2 regions of the Bacteroides hominis genome follow, and region 1 is predicted to be linked to the other one. Evidence: riboswitches for the same ligand, from Rfam matches in the RefSeq annotation. Region 1 holds a riboswitch; the other holds the start of a gene.
The links. Region 1 has a riboswitch for thiamine pyrophosphate ahead of R3O62_RS07215 (TonB-dependent receptor). Riboswitches for the same ligand answer to the same signal wherever they lie in the genome.
Positions count from the first base shown of each region.

Region 2: another riboswitch for thiamine pyrophosphate. It lies ahead of thiS (sulfur carrier protein ThiS); the one in region 1 lies ahead of R3O62_RS07215 (TonB-dependent receptor).

Region 1 covers NZ_CP178829.1:1,700,448-1,707,964, forward strand. Annotated here, with positions in the region: gene thrC (threonine synthase) at 1-206, shown strand, start outside; gene R3O62_RS07200 (DMT family transporter) at 523-1,470, shown strand; gene R3O62_RS07205 (thiamine diphosphokinase) at 1,424-2,047, opposite strand; gene pnuC (nicotinamide riboside transporter PnuC) at 2,034-2,606, opposite strand; gene R3O62_RS07215 (TonB-dependent receptor) at 2,610-4,829, opposite strand; TPP riboswitch at 4,828-4,924, opposite strand; gene R3O62_RS07220 (mechanosensitive ion channel family protein) at 5,042-5,950, shown strand; gene R3O62_RS07225 (hypothetical protein) at 6,021-6,260, opposite strand; gene R3O62_RS07230 (RNA polymerase sigma-70 factor) at 6,386-6,973, shown strand; gene R3O62_RS07235 (FecR family protein) at 7,035-7,517, shown strand, end outside.
Region 2 covers NZ_CP178829.1:3,899,760-3,907,276, forward strand. Annotated here, with positions in the region: gene nspC (carboxynorspermidine decarboxylase) at 1-607, opposite strand, end outside; gene R3O62_RS16430 (ATP-dependent helicase) at 726-3,086, opposite strand; gene R3O62_RS16435 (superoxide dismutase) at 3,208-3,825, shown strand; TPP riboswitch at 4,008-4,100, shown strand; gene thiS (sulfur carrier protein ThiS) at 4,166-4,363, shown strand; gene R3O62_RS16445 (thiamine phosphate synthase) at 4,367-4,981, shown strand; gene R3O62_RS16450 (thiazole synthase) at 5,110-5,886, shown strand; gene thiC (phosphomethylpyrimidine synthase ThiC) at 5,917-7,517, shown strand, end outside.

The sequences.
Region 1 (7,517 bases):
CCTTGGAAGAGGGCTTGCAGCCGGGTGAGACAGGTGTCTTCCTGGAGACGGCCCATCCGGCAAAATTCTTGCAGACGGTTGAGGCCATCATCGGTACTGAGGTCGAGATACCTGCCAAACTCCGGGCATTTATGAAAGGTGAGAAGCAAAGCTTGCCGATGACGAAGGAGTTTGCCGATTTCAAGAGCTACCTGCTGGGCAGGTAGAAACTCACCCCTAAGGGTACAGGGTGACACATGAGGGCACAGGGTGACGCAGACGATTTAGGTCATGGATTATTGACGTGAATACTCTGTGCCGCTCTGTGCCCTCGGTGGTGAAATATGCTTTTTCCCCCGCCGCCGGCTTTTCCCCCGGATTCGCTTCCGCGCGCACGCGGTTTTTTTTCGTTCCACATGCGGGTGAAAGTCGGTTCTTGTATAAAACTAAATAACTGGAATCCGCTTCCCGCTCCGGGCCTTTTCCCGAACTTTCCGCTGCCTCTTTTGTTGTACCCCAATAAAACCTAACCCCTCGTGTATGATGAAGAATAAAAAAGTGGAGGCCAATCTGAGCATGGTGGTGTCCAAAACCTTTAGCGGATTGAATATGAATGCGTTGAAATACCTGCTTCCCGTGTGGGTCAGCCCTCTTTCGGGAGTGGCCCTCCGGTGCGTGTTTGCCGCCGTTGCTTTCTGGATCATCGGAATGTTTGTCAAGCCCGAGACTTCTACCCGCAAAGAAAAGATCTACCTTTTCCTCCTTGGTGCGTTGGGCATTTACGGTTTTATGTTTCTCTATCTGGTGGGGCTGAGTAAGACGACCCCCGTCTCCAGTTCCATTTTCACCAGTCTCCAGCCCATTTGGGTGTTTGTCATCGCCGTTGTCTTCTTCAAAGAGAAAATCAGCGTCCTGAAGGTTGCCGGCATCTCCCTCGGACTCGGCGGGGCCATCCTCTGTATCCTGGCACAAAAGAGTGACGACTTGGCTTCGGACGCCCTGACGGGGAACGTGCTGTGCCTGTTGAGTTCGATTGCCTATGCCATCTATCTGGTGGCGAGCAACCGTATCCTGAAATCGGTCGGAATGTTTACGGTGCTGAAGTATACCTTTGCCGGAGCAGCCTTTTCGAGCATTCTGGTCTCTGCCATCACCGGTTTTCACGCACCGGTATTTTCCGGACCGGTGCATTGGTTTCCGTTGTCCGTTCTCCTGTTCGTCCTGATTTTCCCTACGGTCGTCAGTTATCTGCTGGTGCCCATAGGACTGAAATATCTGAAGACTACCGTAGTCGCCATTTATGGTTATCTGATTCTGATGGTGGCCACCATCGTTTCCCTGTTGGTCGGGCAGGACCGCTTCAGCTGGGCGCAGACCATTGCCATCGGCATGATATGCATCAGTGTCTATCTGGTCGAGGTGGCGGAAACGAAGGAGAAACCTCTCAGTAATTCAGATAAACCAGGTAGTCTCCCTCCGCATGGATCGTGAATTCGTCACCTGTCGCCTCGTTCAGTGTCCCTTGCCACCAGTTGTCGAAGTCGCTGAGCGGGTATACCAATCCCTCTCCTCTGAGTCCGGTGGCACCGAAGTTAAAGACAGAGACCTGTTGTCCGGGGCGTGATTTGAAAGTGTTCCGTCCCGATGCGGGAACGAACATGCCATGATCGGTCAGCATCGTCACCTGTGCTCCCACCTTCATATAATCCACCAGCAGGCTGATGTTTCCCAATGTATGGTCTTCCCGTTTGCCGGTTGCGCCTACAAGGATGATCACCTTCTTGCCTTGGTCCAGCAGGAAATGGACCGCTTTGGTCTGATCGTTCGTCTCCTGGTCGTCTATCTGATGGAATATTTCCCTGAAACGGTCTTTATTCTCCGCCGAGAGGGAGTCCCCGTCACCGATGATGGCATTCGGGATGAATCCCCGGCGGATGTGTTCATCGGCCGATCCGTCACAGCATACCACATAGGGAGCCATGATCAGCATGGTTTCGGGCATGGAGTGGGTTGGATATTCGCCGTTGCCCAGTATCACGGCATCCATATCGATATCATTTACTTTCATAGTGCATCATTTGTTTCCATTTAAAGTAGCCAAAGATAGCAATTATTGAGTAAAGTCCGTAAAGGGCGGATGTGAAATAAAGCTCTTTGTAGATGTAGAGTCCGCAGCATACCACGTCGACCAGTATCCATGCCCACCATTGTTCTACGTATTTGCGCGCCAGCATCCACATGCCGATGATGCTCAGTGCCGTGGTAAACGAATCGAGCCAGGGTACGTTGCTGTCCGTGAACCGGATCAGTATCCAGGCAATGCCGAGGAAGGCTGCTAAGAATACCGCGGTCAGCGGAAGATACCTTTCCGGCGGAGTATGTGTGATGGGGAGTTCGGCTTTCGACTCCCGGCCGGCACCCCGCATCCAGACAATCCATCCGTAAACGGCCGCCAGCAGATAGTAGATGTTGATTCCGAAGTCGGCATACAGTCCCGCCCGGTAGTAGACGAAGATGTAGATGGCAGGCATGATGATGCCCGCAATCCAGAGGTAAATGCTGGCACGGTATTCCAGCCAGAGATAAATCAGCCCGATCAGGGTACCTGTGATTTCGAGGTAGTTCATGGCTTAAAAGCGGATGGAAATGTTACCCATTACATTCGTTCCGGCCTGTGCGGCGTAGCCGGCATAGTTGTAGCGCTCTACCTCTCCTTTTACTATCTTATAACCGCTGCCTGCATATCCGTTGTTTTCGTACTCGGCATTGAAGAGGTTGTAGATGGTGAATCCTGCCGTAACCGACTTTACGTGAGGGAGCTTGAAGGTATAAGCCAGGTTGAGGTTGCTCACGAAATAGGCGTCCAGCGTCTGGTCAGCCTGTCTGGCATTGCTCATGTACTGCTTGCTGACGTATTGTGATTGCAAGGCGGCCTCGAATCCCCGATAGCTGAACGAGAAGCGGTTGTTCAGGATCAGGTCCGGCGAGAAGGCAATCGGTGTATTTCCGTGGCTGACCTCGATCGGATTCTTCCATTCGTCTTCATACAGCTTTTCGGTGAAGTTTTTCACCTGGTTTTTGCTCAGTGTACCATTGATGTCCCACTGGAACCATTGGCAGGGCTTCACACCCAGCATCAGTTCCACTCCCATCCGGTAACTGTCGGGCACGTTGCGCGCCATAGCCTCGCCTATCTCGTTCAGCTCTCCGGTCAGTACCAACTGGTCTTTGTAGTCCATATAGTAGAAGTTGGCTCCGGCGCTCAGCCAAGTGTTCCGGTAGGTATATCCCAACTCATAGTCGAGCAGTTTTTCCGCCTTTGGATACTCGTCCGCGTTGCCGTCGGTATAGTTGTTCCGTGTCGGTTCCTTCTGGGCGATGGAGAACGATGCGTAAACCCGGTTGTTGGCGTCTATGTCCCAGTTCAGCCCGGCTTTCGGGTTGAAAAAGTTGAAGTGATCGTTTACCGCCAGTTTTTGCAGGGCGTCCGCGTTGTAGTCAAACTTATCGTTGTCGCCGTTTATCTTATAGTTGATGTAGCGGTATTGCAGGTCGGCGTATGCATTGAGCCCCGCCACCAGGTTATAGTTGGCTTTCAGATAGAGGTTGCCGTCCGTCTTCTTCGCTTTATTCCGGTAGTATTCGTGGTCGGGGAGCAGTTCGCCGATGTAGTTTTTCACCCAGATCACCCGTCCGAAGTGCCATCCGTCATAATGGTTCAGCGCACCTCCCAGTGAAGCGTTCAGCTTTCCGTTCTGGTAATTTACCGAGAACACGCCGCCACCGAAGTGGTTGTCCATCTTCTTCTGACGGATCAGGTCGCTCTTGTCCACCTCTTTGCCATCGTGCATGAAAGGTGGCAGGCGATACTCCTTCAGTGTCCGGTCCTCCTTATACTCCTGATAATATCCGTCTCCTTTCGTATAATGGAGTGCTGCGTTCAGGTTCCATTCCGGCGAGAAAGTGTGGTTCAGTAAGAGCTGGTAGTTCATTTGCAGATAGTTGTCTGTCTGGTCTTTGTAGAAACGGATGTTGCCGTCATCATCCGTGTACATGCCGCACGAGTTGAAACGTCGTCCGTACTTCTCCATTTCTTCCTTGCTGGCATAATTCCAGGCATGATACGTTTTCTCTTTTCCGCCGAAAGTGATGAACTTCACCGAAGTGTTGTCGGCGAAATATCCCCCCTGTGCATAAAAAGAATAAAGGTCTACCGAAGCCCGGTCGATGTATCCGTCCGTACCGATGTTGGACAGGCGGGCATCGAAGGCCCAATGGTCGTTCAACAGTCCGGTACCGAATTTTACCGTTTCTTTGTGCGCATTGAAGGTTCCGTACGAAGCATTCAGTTCGGCATACGGCTTCATCGAAATCCCCTCCGTCTGCATATTCACGCTGGCACCGAAAGCACCGGCACCGTTGGTCGAAGTTCCCGCGCCGCGTTGCACCTGTATATCCTTCACCGATGAGGCAAAGTCGGGCATGTTCACCCAGAAAAGCGTATGGCTTTCGGCATCGTTCATCGGAATGCCGTTGGCGGTGATGTTGATACGTGTCCCGTCCGTTCCGCGCACACGCAGGGTGGTATAGCCGATGCCTGCTCCGGCATCACTGGTGGTCAGTGCCGAAGGTGTCATACTGAGCAGATACGGGATATCTTGCCCGAAGTTCTGCTTTTTGAGTTCCTCTTTCGACACGTTGGTAAATGCTACGGGAGTCTTCGAAGTGGCACGTGTGGATACTACCTGCACCTCTTGCAGGTTTACTACTTTCAAGCTGTCTGTCTCGCCCGCTTGCGCGAAGACGCTTGCTCCGGCTATCAGGCAGCCGGCAAAAATCATCTTTTTCATGTTGCTAATTTATTTTTCTCTACGCCGGCATTACCCGGATCAGGTCAAAGGGTATGTTCTCAGCCCGTCATGTTAAGGCACCCCTACTCAGTGAATCGGTGGCAAATTTACGCTTTTTGGGCGTGTTAAGCAAGAAACACTTCGCTATTTGATAAAAACATTGTAGCTTTGTCTGCTGTTATTAAATGAAAAACTTTTAAAATTGTACTATTATGCTACTATTCTTTCAAGCCACGCAACAAGTGGCAGACTCTCTGCAGGTGGCGGCCGATAAGCTCGATCAGGCCATTGCACAGGCCGATGGGCTGGATAAACTGGCTCTGGTTACCCAGCAGTTGATCGATTCGGGTATACAGGCCGGAGGTCACATCCTGAAGGCTGTGATTGTCTTTCTGGTCGGACGTTTTCTGATCCGGATGCTGAACCGACTTGTAAGGCGTCTTATGGATAAGAGAAATGTCGATATCAGTATCAAAACTTTTGTAAGGAGCCTCGTTAATATCCTTCTCACCGTATTGCTGATTGTTTCCGTGGTAGGTGCATTAGGAGTGGAAACCACTTCGTTCGCCGCTCTGCTGGCTTCTGCCGGTGTGGCTGTCGGTATGGCTCTTTCGGGTAATCTGCAGAACTTTGCCGGCGGACTGGTCATCCTGCTGTTCAAGCCTTATAAGGTGGGCGACTGGATAGATGCACAGAACGTTTCCGGTACTGTCAAGGAAATCCAGATCTTCCACACCATCCTGACCACTGCCGACAATAAATTGATTTATGTTCCGAACGGTGCACTGAGCAGTGGGGTCGTGACTAATTACAGCAATCAGACAACCCGGCGGGTAGAGTGGATTGTTGGTGTGGATTATGGTGAAGATTATAATAAGGTTGAGAAGGTGGTACGTGAGGTGCTGGCTGCCGATAAGCGTATCCTGGATGATCCTGCTCCCTTTATAGCTCTTCATGCCCTGGATGCGAGCAGTGTGAACGTGGTGGCCCGTGTCTGGGTGAACAGTGCCGATTATTGGGGAGTATATTTCGATATTAACAAGGCGATTTATGCTACATTCAACGAACAAGGCATTAACTTCCCCTTCCCTCAACTCACAGTTCATCAGGCACCCAACTGATAACTCATACAAAAAGGGTGGCTACTTCGTCGGAGGTAACCACCCTTTTTCAAGATTTATATTTAACCGATTAACACACTCCAAAATCTTCTGTCGGATCATACGTGTTGTCTGTGATGCCTAACAGATGGTTTATCTCTCTCCGCTTATCCAAATCCTTGAAATAGGTTTCCACCACTTTGTAAAGATCGAAACTGAATGTAGATCCGGCTGCCATATCCAATGACTCTACCATCTGTTCTACTGCCTGGTGGATTCTTTCTTGATCGATCAGGTGAAGCTCATTACTGTGAATAAGATATTTTTCCATAACCGTTGTTGTTTTAAATTTCTACAGATAAAACATTCTGAAAGAGGATAAGGTTCAATCTGTTTTTTCTTATCTTTGCGGTCTCTGTATTTTGCCTTAAATCTTTAAGTGGGGAATATTCGATAATGAATCAGTTCTTAGACTTTGACCAGAAACTGTATGCAGAACTCCGTAAAGGTAGCGAGCATGCTTTCGTTACTGTTTTCCGGCAGTACAATCGCTTGTTGTATGCATTGGCCTATCGGTATTTCAAATCCGGTGAAGAAGCCGAAGATGCCGTACAATATACCTTTATGAAACTGTGGGAACAGCGGGAAAGGTTTGACTTTCAGTCCGGAATCCGGAGTTTATTATTTACTATTTTAAAGAACTACATACTGAATGAATTACGACATCGTAATCTTGTTTTCGAGAAACACTATGAAATGGCCCAGAAAGACGAAGAAGCCGATGATGGTTTCCTGAAAGATTTTGAGGATAAAGACTTCAGGGAGCATCTCCGGGCCGCTATCGGCAAACTCCCCCCTCAAAAGCAAAGAATATGCCGTTTGAAAATAGAGAAAGGGCTTTCCAATCAGGAAATAGCGGACGAGATGCACATTACGGTTCCTACCGTAAAATCACATTATACCCAGGCCATTAAGATACTTCGTGCGGAAATAGAATCGTTGATTGTACTACTTCATGTATTGTGGATTCATTTTTTAGGGTGAGTGTCAACTCATACTTTTAAGTTGGTGAAGTGTTTTTATTAGTAGATAAAGAAAAGTAGAAATGAAAATAGATGATGCGATTATAGATAAGGTGCTCAATAATGAAGCTTCTGCAGAGGAGGCCGGAAAGGTGGCGGAATGGTTTGCTACAGAGGAAGGTAGCCGCTATCTGTCGGAACGGCTGGAAAATGAATCTTTGCGGTTGACGGAAGAGCAGGCCTTGGATTGGCTGGACCATCCGGTGCCGGAAGAACGGATGCGGCAACGCTTTATGGGAGAGATCAAACCACAGAAAAAAACAATATCTTATCGTCGCGGACTGATAGCGGCGGCCGTGTTGATCCCTTTCCTTTTTCTCAGTTTGTCGCTTTGGTTTCTGGCCGACAGAACCGGTGTATTCTCTGCTACGGAGTATGCTGAACTGAAGGTTCCTTGCGGTGAACAGATGCAGGTCGTTTTGCAGGATGGTACGGTCGTACAGTTGAACTCGGATACTCGTTTGCGATATCCCAAACAATTTGGGCTGTTCAATCGTAGTGTTGAG
Region 2 (7,517 bases), 2.2 Mb from region 1:
TGAGCCACTTTATCTGAGAGAACCACGGGGAGAACTTCTCTTCAAGATGTTGCAAAGTACGCTCGAGTTCGAACGAAGATGATTCACAATGGCAATGGCAATGAAAACCCTCGATCCCCTGCGGCAACTGTTCGGGCAGCAGATCGGCAGTGATGCCGAAACGGGTGCCGGGAGCGCACGGATTATAGAGTTCGGTCTCCACTTCGGAATATTCGGGATTGATGCGAATGCCGCAAGAAATGTCACTGCCTCCGGCCACGGTCATCGGGTAGAACCGGTGGAACTGCGCCATGGAATTGAACGTGATATGACTGCTGCAACGCATGATTTCCGGAAAGTCGGCTTCGGTATAAGCCGGAGAATAAGTGTGTGCCTTACTGCCGAACTCTTCGAGTGCCAGGCGCGCCTCGTAGACGGAGCTTGCCGTGGAATGTCCGATGTATTCCCTGAAAATAGGGAATGAACGCCACATGGCAAAAGACTTGAAAGCAAGGATGATTTCAACTCCGGCCCGGTCGGCCACACTCTTTATCAGACTGAGGTTCTTTCTCAGCAATTCTTCCTCCATGATATAGCACGGAGAGGGAAATTGGGTAAAATCTATCATAGTCAACTACAAGGTTCACCACAGAGGACACAGAGGGCACGGAGTTTTTATTTTCCAGGTTTATAGAAAGATCTTAAATTCTTCCTCTGTGAACTCTGTGTTACTCTGTGGTGAATAATTATTCTATTACTTTAAATCTCGCAAAACGCAGCAGCAACTGTTTATCGCCCGCATTACGGAAATGGATCGTTGCTTTGGCATTGTCGCCCGAACCTTCGACACGAATCACCTGGCCTATGCCGAAACGCTCGTGTTCAATGGTCTGCCCGGGTTGTACACCTGTAATGCCGGCTCCGGGAGCTGCCGATGGGGATACCGTGGTACCACTCACCCTCTTCAAGTTACGGGGGACGGTCGGAGCAATGATCTGCTCCTTCGGACGTTCACGCTGCGGACGGTCGGCAGACGGACGAGCAGAAAAACGCTCGGCAGACGGACGGCGGGAGTATCCCTCCTCCATTTCGCGGCGGAAACGGCCGGCTCCTTCGTCAACGCTACGACCTAAAGCTGCCTCCTGCGGAAGTTGCAGGAAGCGGGTGTCGATATCCCTCAGGAACCGACTGGGACTGCCGAACTCCATCTTTCCGTAACGGAAACGGGTTTTGGCAAACGAGAGGAAACAGTGTTCCTCGGCACGGGTGATGGCGACGTAGAACAGGCGGCGTTCTTCTTCCATCGCGCGCGGTGAATCGCCCGCCATGCCACTGGGGAAGAGATTCTCTTCCAACCCTACCACAAATACATTGCGGAACTCCAGCCCTTTGGCAGAATGCACCGTCATCAAAGTCACCTTCTCACCATCTCCCTCCTTATCGGAATCCTGATCGGTGAGCAGGGATACTTCAGAGAGAAAGTCGATCAGTGAAACATTTGTGTTCCCCTCTTCCTGACGCATGGCACAGAAATCATTCATACCGTTCACCAGTTCCTCGATGTTCTCTTTGCGGCTCAGGTTTTCGGGCGAATTGTCCTGACAGACGTCATTGATAATGCCGGACCGGCGGATGATTGCCGTACCTATTTCATAGGCATTCTTCTCCGCCACCTCGGTCATGAACTGTTCGATCAGTTCACGAAAGCCTTGCAACTTGGTGTGTGTATTTTTATTAATAGTAAGTCCGTAAGTGATGGGTTCGCACAGCACAGTCCACAGGCTGACATTGTTGTCGGTGGCGGCTTTGATAATCTTCCCCACCGTAGTATCACCGATGCCGCGTGCCGGATAATTGATAATCCGCTTGAACGCCTCTTCGTCGTTGGGATTGACCACCAGACGGAAATAAGCTATGATGTCTTTTATTTCCTTACGCTGATAGAAAGAGAGACCGCCGTAAATCTTATAAGGCATGCTCCGCTTACGCAAGGCCTCCTCGAAGACACGGCTCTGGGCATTGGTGCGGTAAAGGATCGCAAAATCAGAATAGCCATAATCGTGTTCGCGACGCAGCTGGGCGATTTTATTGGTCACGATATCGCCCTCTTCCACATCGCTGTAGGCTTGGAATACACCGATGGCTTCCCCCCGTTCTTTCTCGGAGAAAACCTCTTTGGGGATCTGCCGCTCGTTCTTTTCGATCAGGCTGTTGGCTGCACGGACGATGGTCTGGGTAGAACGGTAATTCTGCTCAAGCTTGAAGACTTTTGTGTCGGGATATATCTTGGTGAAATACAAAATATTGTCGATGTCGGCTCCCCGGAAAGAGTAGATGCTCTGCGCATCGTCACCCACCACACAAACACGCTGATTCTCCTTAGTGAGCTGCAACACAATGCTGTGCTGCGCATAGTTGGTGTCCTGATACTCGTCGACAAGCACATAACGGAACTGCTCACGATAGCGCGCCAGCACTTCGGGAAAATCGCGGAAAAGAATATAGGTATAGACCAGCAAATCATCGAAATCCATTGCTCCGGCTTGCCGGCAACGCTCCCAGTAACGGCTGTAAATGTCGCGTATGGCAGGCATCTTGGCCGCAGCATCTGCCTCGTAAGCCTCCTTGTTGGCAGCATAGCCCGAAGGAGACACCAAATGGTTCTTGGCATTGGAAATGCGAGCCTGTACACTGCCGGGTTTATAGGTCTTTTCGTCAAGCCCCATCTCCTTGATGATGGAACGGAGCAGGCTCTTGCTGTCCGCCGAGTCGTAGATGGTGAACTGTGACGTAAACCCGATGTGGGATGCCTCGGCACGAAGAATACGGGAGAACACCGAATGGAATGTACCCATCCAGAGATACCGTGCACGCTGTTCGCCCACCTGCCGGGCAATGCGCTCTTTCATCTCACGGGCGGCTTTGTTGGTAAAAGTCAGTGCCAGGATGTTCCAGGGATTGTAACCGTTCTCGAGCAGATAGGCTATCTTATAAGTAAGTACGCGTGTCTTTCCAGAACCGGCACCGGCAATGACCAGTGAAGGACCATCACCGTAGAGCACCGCTGCACGCTGGCTTTCATTAAGTTCTTCGATATAGTCGGGCATAAAATTTATCTGTTAAATCTCTATTCACTGGCAAAGATAGAGGAAAGTTTGGACAACTCCGAACATTTAGGCCCTATATCCCGTTATATATTTATAGAAATGAAATAAAAGATTTGAATTTATGAATACATTATTAATGTCTTTAATATTTACAACCATGACTTACGAAATGCCTAAACTTCCGTACGCAAACAATGCGCTGGAACCTGTAATCAGTCAGCAGACCATTGATTACCATTATGGTAAACATCTTCAAACATATGTAAACAATCTCAATAGCCTCGTTCCGGGCACCGAATTTGAAGGAAAAACAGTAGAAGCCATCGTAGCTTCGGCTCCCGACGGAGCCATCTTCAACAATGCCGGACAGGTGCTGAACCACACACTCTACTTCCTGCAATTCGCACCGAAACCGGCGAAAAACGAACCGGAAGGTAAGTTGGGAGAAGCCATCAAACGCGACTTTGGAAGCTTTGAGAACTTCAAGAAAGAATTTAATGCGGCTGCCGTAGGATTGTTCGGTTCGGGATGGGCCTGGCTGTCTGTGGACAAAAACGGGAAACTGCATATCACCAAAGAAGCCAATGGAAGCAACCCGGTGCGTGCCGGACTAAAACCGCTACTGGGATTCGATGTGTGGGAACACGCTTATTATCTCGACTATCAGAACCGGCGGGCCGACCACGTAAATAAACTGTGGGAGATCATCGACTGGGATGTAGTGGAAAAACGACTGTAATTCAGAAGTATTCACCACAGAGGACGCAGAGGACACAGAGTTTCAAATTCGGGAAAAGAACGAATTTGACTCTGGTGTCCTCTGCGTCTTTTGTTTCCTCTGCACCACTCTCTGCCTACTCCGTGGTGAAATAATCCCTGATTTACTTTTTTCTTATCTCCTTTTTCACTTACTTTGCTCCCGTAAAGACAAAGGGGTGCCACCCGGTGGCTGAGATCATACCCTAAGAACCTGATGCAGTTAGTACTGCCGAAGGGATTGTGTATTTCTTCTTATCGTTTCTCTCCGCATGCACTCTCTTTGTATTTACTTTCATTTATCTATAAATACATATACGAATATGAAAGTACAAGTGAACAACAAAGAAGTGGAAACTACCGCAAGCACCATCACCGGGCTTGCCACGCAATTGCAACTTCCCGAAAACGGCATTGCCATCGCTGTGAACAACCAAATGATCCCACGTCCGCAATGGGACGAATTCAGCCTGCACGAGAATGACAACCTGATTGTGATTAAAGCAGCCTGTGGAGGATAAATCATGCTGAGCCTGCAATTTATCACTCACCAGACCGGGAAATACTCTTATTTCGAATCGGCATGTATGGCCCTCGAAGGAGGATGCAAATGGATACAACTGCGCATGAAAGAGGCATCTCCGGAAGAGGTGGAAACAGTAGCCCGGCAGCTGAAACCTCTTTGCAAGACACACGGAGCCATCCTGATTCTTGACGATCATGTGGAACTCGCCCAAAAACTGGAAGTGGACGGAGTGCATCTGGGCAAAAAAGACATGCCTGTCAGCGAAGCCAGAAAAATCCTGGGCGAAGCATTCATCATCGGAGGTACAGCCAATACTTTTGAAGACGTGAAAATGCACTTCAGCGCCGGTGCCGACTATCTGGGCATCGGCCCGTTCCGGTTTACTACAACCAAGAAGAACCTCAGCCCCGTACTGGGGCTCGAAGGATATACCTCTATTTTATCGCAAATGGATGAATGCGGCATCCGGATTCCGGTAGTCGCCATCGGAGGCATCGTAACGGAAGATATCCCTGCCATCATGAAAACAGGCGTAAACGGCATCGCCCTCTCAGGAGCCATCCTGCAAGCGCCGGACCCGGTAGAAGAAACAAGAAGGATTCTAAACATATAAGGAAATGAATCGAACTCACCACAGATTACACAGATTTTCACAGATTAATAATTTATTTTACTGAGAGTTAAATTAAAGAATCTGTGAAAATCCGTGTAATCTGTGGTGAGCTCAAAACAAAATCAGAAATGGAAAAGCTAATTATTGCGGGACGTGAATTCAACTCCCGCCTCTTCCTGGGAACAGGAAAGTTCAACTCAAACGAATTGATGGAACAATCGATACTGGCCTCGGGCACCGAAATGGTAACAGTGGCCATGAAACGTATCGACATGGAGAATTCGGAAGACGACATGCTGAAACATATCGTGCATCCACACATCCAACTGCTGCCCAATACCTCGGGAGTGCGCAATGCGGAAGAAGCGGTGTTTGCCGGACAAATGGCACGCGAAGCCTTCGGGACCAACTGGCTGAAGCTGGAGATACACCCGGATCCGCGCTATCTGCTGCCCGACTCGGTAGAGACTCTGAAAGCAACCGAACGACTCGTGAAACTCGGATTTGTGGTACTGCCTTATTGCCAGGCCGACCCGGTGCTCTGCAAACAACTGGAAGAGGCGGGAGCGGCCACAGTGATGCCGTTGGGAGCACCGATCGGAACCAACAAAGGTTTGCAGACCAAAGAATTCATCCACATCATTATCGAACAGGCGGGTATCCCGGTAATAGTGGATGCCGGAATCGGTGCGCCGAGCCATGCGGCAGAAGCGATGGAGATGGGAGCATCGGCGTGTCTGGTAAATACTGCCATTGCCGTAGCCGGCAACCCGGTAGAAATGGCAAAGGCCTTCAAGCAGGCAGTCGAAGCAGGACGAATGGCCTATGAAGCAGGACTCGGCATGCAGACTACCGGATTGGTGGCAGAAGCAAGTTCACCGCTGACGGCATTTTTAAACGAATAAAAAAACAGTCCCACCTCTAATAACGAATTTATGGAACAAAGAATAAAATTCCCCCGCTCCGAGAAAGTGTACCTGTCCGGAAAACTTTTCCCCGAAATCCGCGTAGGTATGCGGAGAGTAGAGCAAGTGCCCAGCACCACTTTCGAAGGAGAGAAGAAAATCATAACTCCCAACCCACACGTATATATCTATGATACAAGCGGACCTTTCAGTGACCCGGACATAGAGATTGACCTGAAAAAAGGTCTCCCCCGGCTGCGGGAAGAATGGATACTGAAAAGGGGGGATGTAGAGCAACTTCCGGAGATCAGTTCGGAATACGGACGGATGCGGCGGGACGACAAAAGCCTCGACCCTCTCCGCTTTGAGCACATCGCACTGCCCTACCGGGCCAAATCCGGGAAACATATCACCCAAATGGCATATGCCAAACAAGGTATCATCACTCCGGAAATGGAATATGTGGCTATCCGCGAAAACATGAACTGTGAGGAACTGGGTATCGATACTCACATTACTCCTGAATTTGTATGCCAAGAGATAGCCGAAGGACGGGCGGTTCTGCCTGCCAACATCAATCATCCCGAAGCCGAACCGATGATTATCGGCCGTAACTTTCTGGTAAAGATCAATACCAACATCGGTAACTCCGCAACCACGTCGAGCATCGACGAAGAGGTGGAGAAAGCGATGTGGAGCTGCAAATGGGGAGGTGACACGCTGATGGATCTTTCAACGGGAGAAAACATACACGAAACACGGGAATGGATCATACGCAACTGCCCGGTTCCGGTGGGTACGGTACCCATCTATCAGGCACTGGAAAAGGTAAACGGCAAAGTAGAGGACCTATCCTGGGAACTGTATCGCGACACACTGATAGAACAGTGCGAGCAGGGAGTGGACTACTTCACCATTCATGCGGGAATCCGCCGGCACAATGTGCACCTGGCGGAAAAGAGGCTTTGCGGAATCGTATCCCGCGGCGGGAGCATCATGAGTAAATGGTGCCTGGTGCACGACCGCGAGAGTTTCCTTTACGAACACTTTGACGACATCTGTGATATTCTGGCACAATATGACGTAGCGGTATCATTGGGAGACGGTTTGCGACCGGGTTCCACCCACGATGCCAATGACGAGGCACAGTTTGCCGAACTTGATACCATGGGCGAACTGGTGGTGCGCGCCTGGGAAAAGAACGTACAAGCCTTCATCGAAGGGCCCGGACACGTGCCGATGCACAAAATCCGCGAGAACATGGAACGCCAGATCGAGAAGTGCCACAATGCCCCGTTCTATACACTCGGCCCGTTAGTGACGGATATTGCACCGGGATACGACCACATCACCTCTGCAATCGGTGCGGCACAAATAGGCTGGCTCGGAACAGCTATGCTCTGCTACGTGACGCCCAAGGAGCACCTGGCATTGCCCGATAAAGAAGATGTACGCGTCGGAGTGATCACCTATAAGATTGCCGCCCATGCAGCCGACCTGGCCAAGGGGCATCCGGGAGCCCAGGTACGGGACAATGCGTTGAGCAAAGCACGCTATGAATTCCGCTGGAAAGACCAGTTCGACTTATCGCTCGACCCGGAACGCGCATTCTCTTATTTCCATGCCGGACG